DNA from 2 places in the Beggiatoa leptomitoformis genome. Region 1 is predicted to be linked to the other one. Evidence: predicted binding sites of a transcription regulator. Region 1 holds the regulator's gene; the other holds the start of a gene.
The links. The regulator PhoB, encoded in region 1, activates phosphate uptake and scavenging genes when phosphate is short. The targets are predictions, from matches to a motif close to GNNTGTCATAAAACTGTCANAT.
Positions count from the first base shown of each region.

Region 2: a site for PhoB is predicted at 1,993-2,014, ahead of AL038_RS02280 (DUF945 family protein). Genes of this name have one in related genera too.

Region 1 covers NZ_CP012373.2:1,746,579-1,750,826, reverse strand. The annotation lists gene AL038_RS07315 (DUF2157 domain-containing protein) at 1-306, shown strand, start outside; gene mutM (bifunctional DNA-formamidopyrimidine glycosylase/DNA-(apurinic or apyrimidinic site) lyase) at 310-1,125, shown strand; gene phoB (phosphate regulon transcriptional regulator PhoB) at 1,170-1,865, shown strand; gene AL038_RS07300 (TOL_0243 family YfiR-like periplasmic protein) at 2,300-2,890, shown strand; gene AL038_RS07295 (TonB-dependent receptor plug domain-containing protein) at 2,896-4,248, shown strand, end outside.
Region 2 covers NZ_CP012373.2:529,190-533,437, reverse strand. The annotation lists gene AL038_RS02285 (hypothetical protein) at 1-468, opposite strand, end outside; gene AL038_RS02280 (DUF945 family protein) at 468-1,922, opposite strand; gene AL038_RS02275 (acyl-CoA dehydrogenase family protein) at 2,383-3,519, opposite strand; gene AL038_RS02270 (acyl-CoA dehydrogenase) at 3,704-4,248, opposite strand, start outside.

The sequences.
Region 1 (4,248 bases):
CAGGAATTACAACGGGTGCTTTATCTCATTGTCAATCTTAGTTTACTTATTCTATCAGTATTATTACAACGCAAGGTATTTGTGATTTTTGGGGCATTAGGTATTTTGATTTATGTGGGACATTTATCTTATCGCGTGTTTGCCGACTCGATGCTATTTCCTTTTATTTTAACCTTGATAGGCTTAAGTGTGATTTTTTTAGGCGTGCAATATCAACGGTATGTAACCTATTTTAACGAGGTCATACAACAAAAATTGCCGCGTTCTCTAAAATATTTACTTCCTCAACAACGCATACGTCATTAAATCATGCCCGAATTACCTGAAGTTGAAACCACTCGCCGAGGCATCGCGCAGCACTTAGAAGGGCGCACTGTTACCGCTATTGATGTTCGTGAATCGCGCTTGCGTTGGGCAGTGCCGTCAGACCTTGCAACACATCTATTAGGACAGCCCCTGCAACATATTCAACGACGAGGTAAATATTTACTGTTTGCATATCCAACGGGACATTTAATTATTCATTTGGGCATGTCGGGCAGTTTACGCATTGTCTCTCCTGATACCCCACTGAAAAAACACGACCATGTTTTAATCCAGTTTGGACAAACGTTTAGCCTGCGTTATCACGACCCGCGTCGTTTTGGTTGTGTGTTATGGACAAGTGAACCTGTTTTACAGCATCCATTGCTTGCAAGTTTGGGCGTTGAACCTTTAGAAAATGAATTTACGGGCAAGTACTTACAACAAAAAGCAGGTAAAAAACAGCTTGCCGTCAAAACCTTTATTATGAATAGCCATGTTGTAGTTGGGGTAGGCAACATTTATGCGAGTGAATCCCTGTTTTTAGCAGGCATTCACCCGACTCGCGCGGCGGGCGAGATTACGTTAACCCGTTATGAGCAGCTTGCCAGTACGATACGCGAAGTATTAACTGCTTCAATCGCAATGGGAGGGACAACCTTACGTGATTTTGTTAATACCCAAGGTGAACCGGGTTATTTTAGCCAAACCTTGCGGGTTTATGACCGTGCCACGCAAGCCTGTGTAACCTGTAACACACCAATTGAACGTATCATACTTGGACAACGAGCAACGTATTATTGTCCGCATTGTCAGACATAACACTTGTCACCTTTTCTTATTCATTAACCTGTGTAACCTTTAAAATGTCAGAGCAACCTATTCTTATTGTTGAAGATGAAGCCCCTATTCGGGAAATGTTAAACCTTGCCCTGAGTAAAGCGGGGTTTATCGTCACAGAAGCGGCTGATGTCCGTCAAGCACAGACCTTAATTTTTAACCAACTACCTAAATTGATTTTATTAGATTGGATGTTACCTAATAAAGTTAGCGGTATAGAATTTGCGCGCCAACTAAAAAAAGAACCACAAACGCAAGAAATTCCTATTATTATGCTAACGGCTCGTGGTGAAGAAAGCGATAAAATTCGGGGGTTAGAAGTGGGTGCGGATGACTATGTTACCAAGCCTTTTTCGCCACGAGAATTAGTTGCGCGGATTAAAGCGGTGTTACGACGTGCTTCTACCCATTCGGAAGGTGAACAGCTTGCGGTTAATGAATTACGCCTAGACCCTAATGAACATCGCGTAACAATTGCAGGGCAAGAAGTACAAATGGGCCCTACAGAATTTCGCTTGCTTTACTTTTTTATGCGCCATCCTGAACGGGTTTATAGCCGTAGCCAAGTATTAGACCAAGTATGGGGTGGAAATGTTTATATTGAAGAACGAACTGTCGACGTTCATATTCGCCGTTTACGGAAAGCGTTAGCTGATCATAATTATGATTATTTAATTCAAACCGTGCGCGGAGTAGGTTATCGATTTTCGACGCGCGAATAAATCTAATATTATGTTTAATTAGGTGTTATATAGAAGGGCGAATGAATTCGCCCTTTTTTTGTATCCGCAATAAACCTTTTGCAAAAGCAGCATGGATACCACTAAAAGCGGTATTATCCGTTGTCATTTTTCCTAAGATACTTTTACAAGAAATCTAATATGTCCATTGTTTTCTAATTTAAGCGCGCAATCGGCAGATATTATCAATATTATTGATTGATAATATTCCCCAAAATTGTCCATTATATTTTTAGCCAATCCCAAAAAAATTTAATATACAGTATATTACACATTGTGCTTTAGAGTAACCATATCGCGGTTGTAACAAATCGTTATAAAAAAAATTCTCAAAAAGCTATTAGTCCACTAATATTGTTGTTAAAAAAACTTTATAGTAAACTTTCCTTACATTTTCATGTTTAGGTGAAGCCACTATGTCGACATTATTAGGGAGAATAGTGATATTCGCCCTCATCACGTTACTCTACCAGCCAGTTGCTTACGCACTGTCAGCTGCGGAAGAATACGAAATTAAAGCAACCTTTTTATATAAACTAGGCAGCTTTCTGTATTATCCTCCAACAACCCTATCAGATAACAAAAATCAATCTTTTTATATTTGTATCTTAGGACGCGACCCCTTTCAACAAAATATTGATATTGTAGTTGAAAATCAAACAGTACACGGACATGCTATTAAGGTAAAGCGGTTGCAACAAGTACAAGAAGCAAATTCGTGTCATGTATTATTTATTAGTGATTCGGAACAAGCACGGCTAAAAACGATTTTGCAAGCACTCCAACGGCTGCCCATTTTAACTGTGAGTGATATGGCGAATTTTGTTGAACAAGGTGGAATGCTCAAATTTTACAATGAAGATAATAAAGTCCGCCTAGCCTTAGATTCAACAATAATCAATGCGGTTGCCATTAAGCCGAGTGCGAATCTTTTGAGAGTTGCAACAGATATAAGTGCTGATAACTCGAAACTGAAAGCGGTTAATCAGCAAAGAGGGGCGGAGTAACTAACATGAATAAGATAACAATTTATCTATGCACAGCTTGCTTAGTGTTGTTAGCGTTAGACCTACATGCCGCAACTGATGATGAAATAGCCAAAAGAGCGCGTTTGGCACAATTACGTGATTTAGATTTAGCTGAATTGTCTGAAGTGGAAATTAAGTTGGATGATGCTTTTGATATTTTTGGTGGTTTAGTCAAAGCAAAGACAACCAGCATTGCTACAGGAGCAAAACAGGTAACGGACCGCGCACCTGCAGTTACAACCGTTATTACATCACAAGACCTTGAGGCAATGGGTGCAAGAACGCTCGATGATGCTTTACGTAGTGTTCCGGGCATACAGGTTTCATACAACTATTTTAATATCCCTGTTTATAGTGTTCGCGGAATTTCCGTAGCGGGAGACCATGATTCAGGTTTATTGGTTTTAGTTAATGGTATTCGACTTAACGATTCACACCGTGGTTCTAAAGGATTATATTGGAGCGGTTTTCCTATTAGTACAGTTTCTCGTATTGAAATTATTCGTGGTCCTGGTTCTGCTGTTTATGGGGCTGATGCGCTTGCTGGGGTAATTAATATCATCACTAAAACGGCTGATGATATTGATGGAACAGAAGTGGGTGTACGACTTGGCAGTTATAACACGCAAGACACTTGGGTAACACATGGTAGTGAGTGGAATGGTTTTAAAATCGCGGCAATGGCTGAATTTACTAAAACAGATGGACATCAAGGTACAGTAGAAAGTGATGCACAAACTGTATTTGACGGTATGTTTGGCACACACGCATCTTTAGCACCAGGCGAGTATGGGTCAGAAATTACGACCTATGACACTCATATTGATATTAGTAAACAGCGTTGGCAATTAAGGGCAGGTTTGCATAAGGGAGAGGATATGGGGGCTGGAACAGGCATTGCGCAAGCACTTGGTTCAGATCAACCTATGTCTGAACAAAGAATCAATGCTGATCTGACTTATCACGACCCTAAATTTACCAAAAATTGGGACGTTCAAACACAGTTGAGTTATTTGAATACGCATTTTGAGGCAGAGTTTTATATCTTTCCTATAGGTGCATTCGGTGGTACTTATCCAATAGGATATTTGGGTCGTCCATCAGCGTCAGAAAATCAAACACAATTAGCATTATCTGGATTTTATCATGGCATTGATGACCATTCGATACGTGTTGGTGTCGGTTACGCTAACTATGACCAATATGAAGTAAAAGAGGTAAAAAACTATGGTACTAATCCCTTTACAGGCGAAGATGTGTCACCAACTACTCTTGTGGATGTGAGTGATACATCCGCTTCATTTATACCAGAAGTATCACGGACTGATGGGTATCTT
Region 2 (4,248 bases), 1.2 Mb from region 1:
ACGCGGTTTGAAGGGAAACGCAGCTTCTGCCGTTAAAAAACAAACCATAGTTTGTGCTTGTTGTTGCACACGTAAGCGATTAACGAGAAAAACCAGCGATGCAATATAGTTATTTTCTGCGATTAATAAAGTGATAGGTGATTGAAAAACAATAAATGGCTTGTGTAACAGGGTTGCTACATATTGCGTTCCTATTTGATATAAGGCGGCATTTGCAGAACATAAAACATCTAACGTCTGTTGAGCAGGATTAACACGCATCACAGGCAATATATTATCCAGCTTTATGAATAGTAAGTAATTATTTTCTAAGAGCGGAATTTCTGGCGGAATCGCCAAGCATAACAGCACGTAACCATTCGCCTGTGGCGTATTGGCAAGAATTGTGACGGGAAACAAAGGGGAAGAAAACGCTTCCCCTTGACTGCTCTCTGTCTGAGAGCAGTGTAACGGCTTACTATTCAACATTACATGGGTAAAGGCATTTCTTTACCGTTGACCATTAACTTGCCTGCTTTTAAGGTTGCATTCAGTTTAAACTGTTCACCCGTAGGGACTAATAAACCTTGTTTCACAACATCTTCAATTTGTTGGTCAATCATGGTTTGCATTTGTTTTTCTTGCTCTTCGGTCATTTCTTCGCCCGAGCCCATTTGCATCCACATGAGTTGTTCGATGAGACCTTTATCAATCACAAAATCAGCTTGACCAGACAGCGCGTTTAACATAGCGGCACTGTCATCCATCTTCAGGGGTTTGCTACCGTCTAAACTGATGGAGAAACCACCATCTAATTGACCTTCTTCAGTTTTTAGGTTTAGCTTAGTCATGGCAATTTCAGGAGATTTCGCCATTAACTTGGGTAAGGCTTGCATCAATGAACCCATCATTGCCATGCCCATCATGGATTCATCCATTTTGCCTGCCATTTGTTGCTTGCGCATCTCGGAGGCGGTTTTTTGGATTTCTAGCAATGCAGCGATATCTAACTTACGAAGTTCGATATTAGATAGAAAGCTCAGGTCTATTTCTTCTTGGCTGGCAAAGAATTTGTCTAAGGAGAAATTCAGCGTGTAATTAGCAACTTCTTTTTCTTCTTGGGTGTCAAATTTGACGGATAGGTTGTTGAGCTTAAACTGGGATTCTTCAGCCTTATTATCAACATTCACATCGGCAATGCTAAAACTGCCTTTACCCAGTTCTAAACCACTTGTGCCTTTTCCGCCTGTAAAATCAACCAGAATTTTATTAAAGACGAACTGCACATCTTTATCGCCACCTTCCAACGAAGGAAGATTGAAGTTTAACTTAGTGGGATATAAATCCGCATCTAAATCAGCCGAAAATGTAGTTTTTGCAAGGGTGGCTTTAAACGTATCTTCGATATCGATGGTTGCGCCAGCAAGTTCAAACGCTTGTGACATGGTGCTAAAGTCTTCAGGGAATTTTACTTGTCCTGTTAAACCTTGCCAATCAATAACGCCTTTCTCGCCTTTTTTAGTGCCTTCATACTTATAAGCAGGCACGGAAACATCGCTGACACCTTGACCATCTGCACCAACATTGGTTTTAACGGTAATAGGAGGTAAACCCTTTAACGTTTTCGCCAATTCGCTACTGAAAATAGGTTTAATTTCCGTTGTCATTTCCAGCGGTTTGCCCTTGGCTAATTGGGCAATTAAATCCTGCTTTAATGCCCCCAAAAGTGCCAATGGGTCAGAATCTACTTTAGCAGTCGGTTGTGCTTTACCACCAACAGTATGTGTAACAGAAAATCCTTGTAAATCAGATTCAGACTTCGTTTCTTTTGCAACTTCTTTTGCAGGTTCTTCAGTTTTTTTCTTGTCTGCATAGACGGGGAGGGAAAGTGTTACAGAACCCGCTAAAACAGTAATTATACTGAGGTGAAGTAATTTCTTCATGTCAACATCCTTTATAATATGATTATGATTCGATGGAAGGATTTACACGACAATTCGTTGAATAAATCACATTTGACAACTGTAATACGAACAAATGTAAGAACAACATCTTAAGATGGTTTAAGTCATCATTAACCGTCATTCTATGTGTCCACTTAACGAGCAATATTTACACCACCCGCCTGTTGAACAATCATGACAAGCATTGTCCACTATAATAGGATAACTTTACAACCACTAAACGCCTTTTCTTGCTTTTTTATAAATAAAAACAATTGATTGACAAATACAAACCTGTAGTCGAGTAGGTGGTTAATTCTTTTTACATAACCAATTATTATTAATCGGCTTTTCTCGCAGGCATTTACTTTAATATTTATCCCCTATCAAGGCTTGCGTTTATTATAGGCAGTGCAAAAAAAGAGAGCTATTGGGGAAGTTGCTTATGGTTAGTAACCCGCTATTCATCTGCTAATAAGCGGCTGATGACCATTCGCTGAATATCACTTGTTCCTTCATAAATTTGAGCAACACGCACATCTCGATAAATGCGTTCCACAGGAAAATCACTTAAATATCCATAACCGCCATGAATTTGAATGGCTTGTGAACATACTTTTTCCGCCATTTCCGATGCGAATAATTTTGCCATACAGGCTTCTTTTAAACAGGGTAAATTTTGGTCACGTAAACTGGCCGCTTGCCAAATTAACAATCGTGCCGCCTCAATTTGGGTTGCCATATCGGCTAGACGAAAGGCAACTGCTTGATGTTGGATAATTGCCTTACCAAAAGTTTGTCGGTCTTTTGCATATTGTAAAGCAGCTTGATACGCTGCCCGTGCCATCCCAACCGATTGCGATGCAATACCGATACGTCCGCCTTCTAAATTTCCCAATGCAATTTTATAACCTTCACCCTCTTTACCTAATAAATACTCGGTTGATAAGCGCACATTATCCAAAATAATCTGTGCGGTATCCGACGCATGTTGACCTAATTTTTCTTCCAAACGGGCGACGATATAGCCTTGTGTATCAGTTGGTACAATAAACGCGCTAATTCCTTTTTTTCCCGCACTTGGGTCAGTCACTGCAAATACAATGGCTAAATCGGCTTGTTTTCCAGAGGTTATAAATTGCTTTACCCCATTTAATACATATTCATCCCCCTCACGCACAGCGCGTGTTCGTAAATCCGCCGCGTCCGACCCTGCTTGTGGTTCTGTTAGGCAAAACGCACCTAATAATTCTCCACGTGCCATCGGTTTTAAAAAACGATTTTTTTGTGCATCAGTTCCATACTTTAACAGTGGCATACACGCGAGCGAATTAACCACGCTAATAATGGTTGAACATGCACCATCACCCGCAGCAATTTCTTCAATCGCGAGTGCAAAAGAGACATAATCCGCTCCCACACCACCCCATTCTTCAGGGATAATAATGCCAAAAAACCCCAATTTTCCCATTTCATTAATAGCTTGTTTAGGAAAGTGATGTTCTTTATCCCATTGTGCCGCATACGGGGCGAGTTGTTCTTGTGCAAATTCCCGTGCCATTTCGCGAATCATGCGTTGTTCTTGTGTTAATTGCATGTGGGTTTCCTTTGGTGAAAAATTACGCAGATACTTACAAAATTTATATAAAAAATTGATATTATTACTATTTTGCAAGCAGTTTATTATTGTTTTGCGTGTGTCTGAATTAAATTTTTTAGAACGGATATCACCACATTAAGCGGTGTTATCCGTTTATTTAATTAGCGTTTAAATATGGATATTAAAACTGTTCTTCTTGTAAGGCTAAGGTACTTACCGCGCCATTCATTACACTATAAGCCAATCCACTGGCTTGCATTAACACATGTTCTGCATAAAACCGAGCCGTGATTAATTTAGCTTCATAAAAATGGGGGTCTTGTCCTTTTTGTAATTGGGCTTGCGCGATTAATGCGGCTTTTGCCATCTGCCAACCCCCTGTAACAATTCCAAATAAACGTAGATAAGGAACAGCAACGGCTGAAGGTTGTTTAGGATTTTGCGCGTAATTGGCTAATATCCATTCGGTTGCTTCGGTTAAAGCATGAATACTATCGGTAAATGCACGATGAATGGCAGCACAATCATCGCCTACGGCGTTAGCGAGTTCTGTTGCAACACCGCTCATTTCAGCAAGCAATACTTTTGCGGTCGCACCATTTTCACGGGCAATTTTTCGTCCAACTAAATCGCTGGCTTGGATGCCTGTTGTCCCTTCATAAATGGTGGTAATCCGTGCATCACGGAAATGTTGCGCCGCACCTGTTTCTTCAATAAAACCCATTC